2 regions of the Massilia sp. CFBP9026 genome follow, and region 2 is predicted to be linked to the other one. Evidence: predicted binding sites of a transcription regulator. Region 2 holds the regulator's gene; the other holds the start of a gene.

Region 1 (3,390 bases), on a different contig from region 2:
TGAGCTGGCAAAGTTCGCCACCAGCGCGAGCGGCCCGCGATTGGTAAAGCGCTCGCCCATCAGGCGGCCGTTCGCGGTCAGGACCAGCTGCGAATCCTTGTCCATCGTCGCGAACACGCGGCGCGCCTTGAGCGCCTCGACGAACGATGCGCGGTTCAGCGCCGTGCCGTTCGGGAGCAGCACGCCGGTGCGGTTGGTGAACGACGCGCCCCAGTTGGCGCAATGGTTGTCCTGGTTGGTGCTGAAGGCCAGGCGATAGCCCGCCTCCAGCAGCCGGTTGCAGGCGCCTTCGAAATTGCTGCGGCGGGTCTCGGTCTCGCTGACGTTGGTCGAGAAGGCGGTGCTGTTCATCACTTCGCACAAGGCCATCGCTTCGCCGCCGTCCTCGGTATAGGCGAGCGGCACGCCATCGACCTGGAACTGGCCCGAATGCGCCGGATGGTTGAACTGCCCTACCCAGCCGCGCTCGCGCATCAGCGTGTACAGGGCCGCGTAGTCGCCGCGCGGCGTGCGCGTGTCGGCCATCAGCTCGCCTTTGGCATTGGTCTCCCAGCCCAGCAGCTCGTCGCTGTTGAAGATGTTGATATGGCCGCCGTTGCTGATGACGCCCCATTCCAGGCCATACACTGCGAGGAAGTCCGGGTTCTTTTTGGAGAAGCCGGCTGCGCTTTCCAGGCCGGCGCGGTACAGGGCCCTGGCGGCGGCGGGGTCGGCATCCGGCGCGCTGCCCTCCGAGCCGTCGTACATGTGGTTGTGTTCCGAGGCGACCAGGATGTCGAGGCCGCGGCCGCGCGCATAGGCGAAGGCGTGGTCCGGGCCGTGCGGCGCCTTCAGGGGCGATTGCGCGCCCTTGCACTCGGCGATGTCGGCGCCGCCGTCGCTGTGGTTGGTCTGGCTGTGCAGGTTGCCGAGATAGACCGTGTAGGGCAGCGCGCCCGGCGCGGCGACGGCCGCCGGCTCGAAGGCGCGCGGCAGCGGCGAAAATGCCGGCATGGCAGGCAGCAGCGGCGCACCGACCGCGATCTCCCAATCCTGCTCGATTTCCTCATGCGCATCGCCGCGCACGGTCGCGCGCAGCCGGACGCGGTAGATGCCGCTCGGCGCGGGAGACAATCCCAGGCGGCCGGACCAGGGTACGGCGACCGTCATTTCATCGCCGGTGAACGGCGCCGCGCCGTGCCAGCGCAGGGCCACGCGGCCGTCGGGGCGCATCAGTTCCACCCGCCAGTCGACCGTGTCCGTGCGCGCCAAGCCGGGATAGGCGAACTGCAGGGTGAAAGTCCGACCCGGGGCCGCGCCGGCCTGGAACGGCGCGAGCAGGGTGGCTTCGAATTCCTGGTGTTCTGCGGGGGCGGCTTGCGCCAGGCTGCAGCACAGCGACAGGGCCAGAAGTGGGGGCAGGAGCGAGGTTTTCATGATGCAATTTTTACAATTTCATGCCTCAGCCATATTGATCAGCCTCCCGCAAAAATTGTCATTTCGTCCACTAGCTTTGATGAATTTCAACCATGACAACTTGCAACGCGCGGGATAGCCGTTTATGTTGGCAGCCTCATGATCGACAAGCTCGAACTCACCCACCTGCGCACGCTCGACGCCCTGAACCGCTTCGACACCATCTCGGCTGCGGCCGAGCACCTGGACGTCTCGCAACAGGCAGTCAGCCTGCAGCTCAAGAAGATCCGCACCATCCTGGGCGACCAGCTGTTCGTGCGCACCGGCCAGGGCATGGCGCCGACGCCCTATGCGAAGCTGATCGCGCCCCACATCGGCCAGGTGCTGGCCCAGCTGAACGGGATTCCACTGCCCTTCGAGGTCCGGCCCGAACACGCCGAACGCACGCTGGTCATCTCGGGCACCGACTACACCCAGAAGGTGATCGTGGCCGACCTGGTGCGCGTGCTGCGGCGCGAGGCGCCGAAGGTGAAGGTGGCGGTGGTCGACATCGAGGTCAGCGCCCTCACCCGCAAGCTGCACCAGGGCGACATCGACCTGATTTTCACGGTGGACGGTTACGTCGCGCCGGGCCTGGTGACGCGACCGCTGTTTCTAGAGCAGTACCGCTGCGTCACGGGCAACCGCGCCCTGGCCGGCGGCGGCGTCATGCCGCTCGAGAAGCTGGTGGAGCACGACTTCATCATCACCAACCCGGGCATGGCCAGTTTCACGGGATCGGCCGACGGCTGGTTCGCGCGCCAGGGATTGCAGCGGCGGGTGGCGGCGTCGGCGCCGTCCTTCTTCATGGCGCTGGAATACCTGAAGGGATCGGACCTGGTCGCCTTCATGCCATCGCGCCTGCTGCCCTGCGAGGGAGTATTCGAGATCGCGTTGCCCAAGTACCCGCCCGGCTACCAGGTCGTGGCCGCCCACCATCCGAATACGCAAAACGATGCTTTCATCACCTGGGTGCTGGAGCGGGTCGGATCCGGCCTTGTATCCGCTACAAGCCGCGCTTGATTGCGGCGGCGGGTGCGCATGCCTAAGCTGGCGCCTTTCAACGCAAAGGAACCCGCATGAGCATCGAACGCATCAATCCCCCTGCACTGTACGACGGCGCCCCGCATGGCCTGTCCCACGCGACCATCGACCATGACACCGGCCTGGTATTCGTGTCGGGCCAGGTCGACTGGGATCGTGAGTACAAGGTCAGGCACACCACCCTGGCCGAGCAGACCGAAGGCGCGGCGCGCAACCTGATCGCGGTGCTGGAGGCCGCCGGATCCTCGGTCGAGCAGATCCTGCAACTGCGCGTCTACGTGCGCGGCGAGATCGGCGAGCACCTGGAGACCGTGGCGCCGATCCTGGTGCGTCACCTCGGCCTGCCGCGCCCGGCCCTGACCGGCATCGGGGTGGCCTCGCTGGCCTCGCCCGACACCCTGGTCGAAATCGAGGCGGTGGCCAAGCGCCGCGCGCAAAATGTTTAGTAAACCGGCTAAACAGATGGGTTGAAACACGGTAAGGATTGCCCGGAAACCAGTCTCCACATATAAGTTGCATTTGGGTATAGTGCAACTAAAACAGGCGGCGCCTATCGCTGCCGCCACGCGTGGAGACTTCATGACGGCCAGACTCAATTTCGGACAACTCTCGATCGCCGTGGGTGCGGCATTTCTGTTTAGTGCGGCCCCCGCCCTGGCAGCCCCGCCGGGCAGCCCGGCCGAAGCCGTGGACGTCTTCATCGGCACCGGCGGCGACGGCCACACCTTCCCCGGCGCCAGCCGCCCCTTCGGCATGGTGCAGCTCAGCCCCGACACCCAGCACCGCCACTTCCGCCAGAGCTATCCCTGGGCCTCGGGCTACAACTACACCGACAGCTCGATCCTCGGTTTCTCGCACACCCACTTCTCGGGCAGCGGCCACTCCGACCTGGGCGACGTGCTGCTGATGCCC
Region 2 (3,390 bases):
CTCGTCGATCGCCTGGTCCCAGGAGATGCGCTGGTACTTGCCATTGACCAGCTTCATCGGATAGCGCAGGCGATGCTCGCCGAAGGCGTGCTCGCGCACCGAAGCGCCCTTGGCGCAGTGGGCGCCCATATTGATCGGCGAATCGAAGGCGGCCTCTTGCCGCACCCAGACGCCGTTGGCGACGACGGCATCGACCGAGCAGCCGACCGAGCAGTGGCTGCAGACGGTGCGCTTGACCACGGTCGGCACCGGGGTATCCGCTACCGGGTCGGCCTGGGCCGGTTCGATCACGTTCAGCGGCAGGTGGCGCGCCAGGGCTCCGGCGCCGGCGGCAACGCCGGCCCCGACCAGGAAGCGGCGCCGTTTCAACGCGCTGTCGCGCGTGGACTTGACCAGTGACATATCGATTCCTCTGCTTGCCTACCAGTAGGCGGCGGTGGCGTAATAGCGGCGGATGTGATCCGTCTCGTGGTAGCCGCGCTTGACCTTGGGGTCGGGCGCGGCCGGGGCGGCCTGCGGTGCCGCGGTCGCCGGGGCGGCGGCAGCGGCCACCACCAGTGCGCCCAGGGGGGCGGCTTTCAGGAAGCCGCGGCGGGCCGGGTCGGGCTGGTCATGGGCTTGTGGATCATGCTTGCTCATCGGTTTCCTCTCCTACGCCGAAGCTTTCGGCCTCGATTGCCAGGAATGCCTGGGCGAAGCGCGCGACCAGGCAGTAATAATTGGCGCCATCGGCATTGGCGATGTCGTCCAACGCGCGCATGCACCAGGAGCCGATGTGGGCCTCGAAGAAGCGGCGCTGCACGTCGAGCGGCTGACGCCGGATGCCGGGCGTGCCGGCCACCAGCACGCGCATGGTCTCGCACAGCGCGCCGAGGTGGTCTTCGAACTCGCCCCGCCCCTGTATGCGCGCCAGGCCAAGCTGGGCCAGGTCTTCGCGCAGATGCGCGAGCGGCGTGTCGTTCATGTAGCCGGCCAGGTAGCGCGAGCCATACGGATCGACCGGCGGCGTGCCGACGCTGACGAACAGCGCGCTGAATTCATCGTGGACGAGTCGGGGGTCCATCACGCCGGATGCGACGGTCAGTTGGTCCCAGGCGCGTTCGAGCGCCGGGTCGCCGCCCTCGGCCAGGATGGGATCGCTGGACGCGAGCGCATCGAGCAGCGCCGCGTCGGGCGCGGCCAGCAGTAGCCGGGAGAGCAAGGCATACAGATCCGCCCTGGCCTGGTCTTCGCCGCCCGGCGGCAGGTCCGGTCGAACGATTGCGGTGGCAAAGGCGCTGCGATCGGGCACGGTCTCGGTTGTTGATGACACTGGGGAACACTCCAGTTGTTCAATTTATATGGCAGTGTAGGCCTCGATTGATATTGAGTGCGCACAGTTGCCTATACGGCTAAATGAACCCAGCATGGGTGAGCACGGGCGCCAAACGACCGGAACACAACGAATTTGTTTCTCAAATGCAATAAATGGCATTTGTTTGTCGAGATAAACGCTTCAACACGTCTATAATTCCGGTGTACCCGAACCAAGCGACCATCCCTCATGAGCCAGACCCTGTCCCGGCAAGCCGAGCCGCCTCTCAATATCCACGCCCTCAAGTCCTGCGCGCAGTGCAGCATGCACCAGCTGTGCCTGCCGATGGGCCTCGAAGACGCCGAGATCGACCGCCTGGACAAGATCATCGGCCGCCGTCGCCGCCTGGAACGCGACGAGCGCCTGTACAGCGTGGGCGAATCGTTCCGCAACCTGTACGCGGTGCGCTTCGGCCACTTCAAGACCTACCAGGTGAACGCGGCCGGCGAAGCGCAGATTACGGGTTTCCAGATGGCCGGCGAGCTGCTGGGCATGGACGCGATCAGCGGCACCCACCATTGCGACGCGGTGGCGCTGGAAGATTCCGAGGTGTGCGAGATCCCGTTCGCGCGCCTGGAAGACCTGTTCGGCGAAGTGCCGACGCTGCTGCGCCACTTCCACCGCATCATGAGCCAGGAAATCACGCGCGAGCAGAACGTCATGCTCTTGCTCGGCAATATGCGCGCCGAGCAGCGCTTCGCCGTGTTCCTTGTGAACCTGTCGGCGCGCTACGCCACCCGCGGCTATGCGGCCAACCGCTTCCAGCTGCGCATGTCGCGCGAAGACATCGGCAACTACCTGGGCCTGACGATCGAAAGCATCAGCCGCCTGCTGTCGCGCTTTAAAAAGCAGGGCTGGCTCGAGGTCGACAAGCGCGAAGTGACGCTGCTCGATCCGGTCAAGCTGAAGGCGCTGGCGGCCGGCACCGACGTGTGCAGCCCGATGGCCTGAAACATCATGGCGCCCGACCTGCACCTGCGTAGCTACGACCGCGTGCACTGGGGCGACCGCCACGACTTCGCCCAGCTGGTGCTGCCGGTGCACGGCGAAGTCGTGCTCGACATCGAAGAGCGGCGCGGCCGGCTCGATCCCCTGCATGGCGCGCTGGTGGCGCCCGGCGCCTGGCATGCGCAATCGAGTCCGGGCGCGAATGATTCCCTGATCGTCGACGTCGATGGCGCCGCCTTCGACGACGGTCCCTGGCAGCGCCTGCTGGAGCGGCCTTTCGTCACGCTGGCCCCTGCGGCGCGCAAGCTGGTCGAGTTCATGGGACTGATGGCCCGTGAAACTGGTCCACACCGCGCGCCGGCCCGTTCGCTAGTGCAGGGCTGGGTGCCGCTGCTGCTCGACACCCTGAGCCTGGACGCGCCGCGCGCCACCTCGCGCCTGGCGGCCCTGCTGGCACGGATCGAGGCCGCGCCCGGCCTGGCCTGGAGCACCGAATCAATGGCGAATGCCGCCAACCTGAGCGTCAGCCGCCTGCACGCACTGTTTCGCGAAGAGCTGGACAGCACGCCGCATGCCTGGCTGCTGGGCTGCCGCCTTGATTGCGCGCGCGGTCTGTTGACCCACAGCGCGCGCAGCGTGGCCGACATCGCCCTCGCCTGCGGCTTCTCGGACCAGGCCAGCCTGACGCGGGCCATGCGCCGCGTATTCGGTACCACGCCCGCTGCCTATCGGCGTGCAGGTCAAGAGAATCCACCAAAGCCGCAGTAGTCCCGGCCAAGACTGGATGCACGATCAGGTCCGAGAATCTCCTTTCAAAGGAGATTCATCATGTACACCGCTACTGGCGCGGGCGGACTGTCCCGCTCCACCCTGCTCGGCATCGGCGCCGGCATCGCCGCCGGCGCACTCTGGGGCCTGGTCTTCCTGGCCCCGGAACTGGCGCCCGGATTCCTGCCGATCCAGCTCTCGGCCGGACGCTACCTGGCCTATGGCTTGATTGCCACTATCCTCATCTACCCGGCATGGGGACGGCTGCGCCGCCACCTCGGCTGGCCGGCGTGGCGCGGCCTGATCTCGCTCAGCCTCAC

What was found. The regulator FNR, encoded in region 2, switches genes on or off when oxygen is low (the NO sensors DNR and NnrR bind a similar motif). The targets are predictions, from matches to a motif close to TTGATNNNNATCAA.
Region 1: SOM28_RS24715 (CehA/McbA family metallohydrolase) is a predicted target of FNR. The motif match lies at 1,493-1,506, and genes of this name have one in related genera.

Annotation. Positions count from the first base shown of each region.
Region 1 covers NZ_JAXCWH010000014.1:53,757-57,146, reverse strand. The annotation lists gene SOM28_RS24715 (CehA/McbA family metallohydrolase) at 1-1,416, opposite strand, end outside; gene SOM28_RS24710 (LysR family transcriptional regulator) at 1,555-2,457, shown strand; gene SOM28_RS24705 (RidA family protein) at 2,514-2,924, shown strand; gene SOM28_RS24700 (GH92 family glycosyl hydrolase) at 3,058-3,390, shown strand, end outside.
Region 2 covers NZ_JAXCWH010000001.1:388,015-391,404, reverse strand. The annotation lists gene SOM28_RS01650 (formate dehydrogenase subunit alpha) at 1-402, opposite strand, end outside; gene SOM28_RS01645 (formate dehydrogenase) at 421-639, opposite strand; gene SOM28_RS01640 (TorD/DmsD family molecular chaperone) at 626-1,312, opposite strand; gene fnr (fumarate/nitrate reduction transcriptional regulator Fnr) at 1,544-2,305, shown strand; gene SOM28_RS01630 (helix-turn-helix transcriptional regulator) at 2,312-3,070, shown strand; gene SOM28_RS01625 (DMT family transporter) at 3,131-3,390, shown strand, end outside.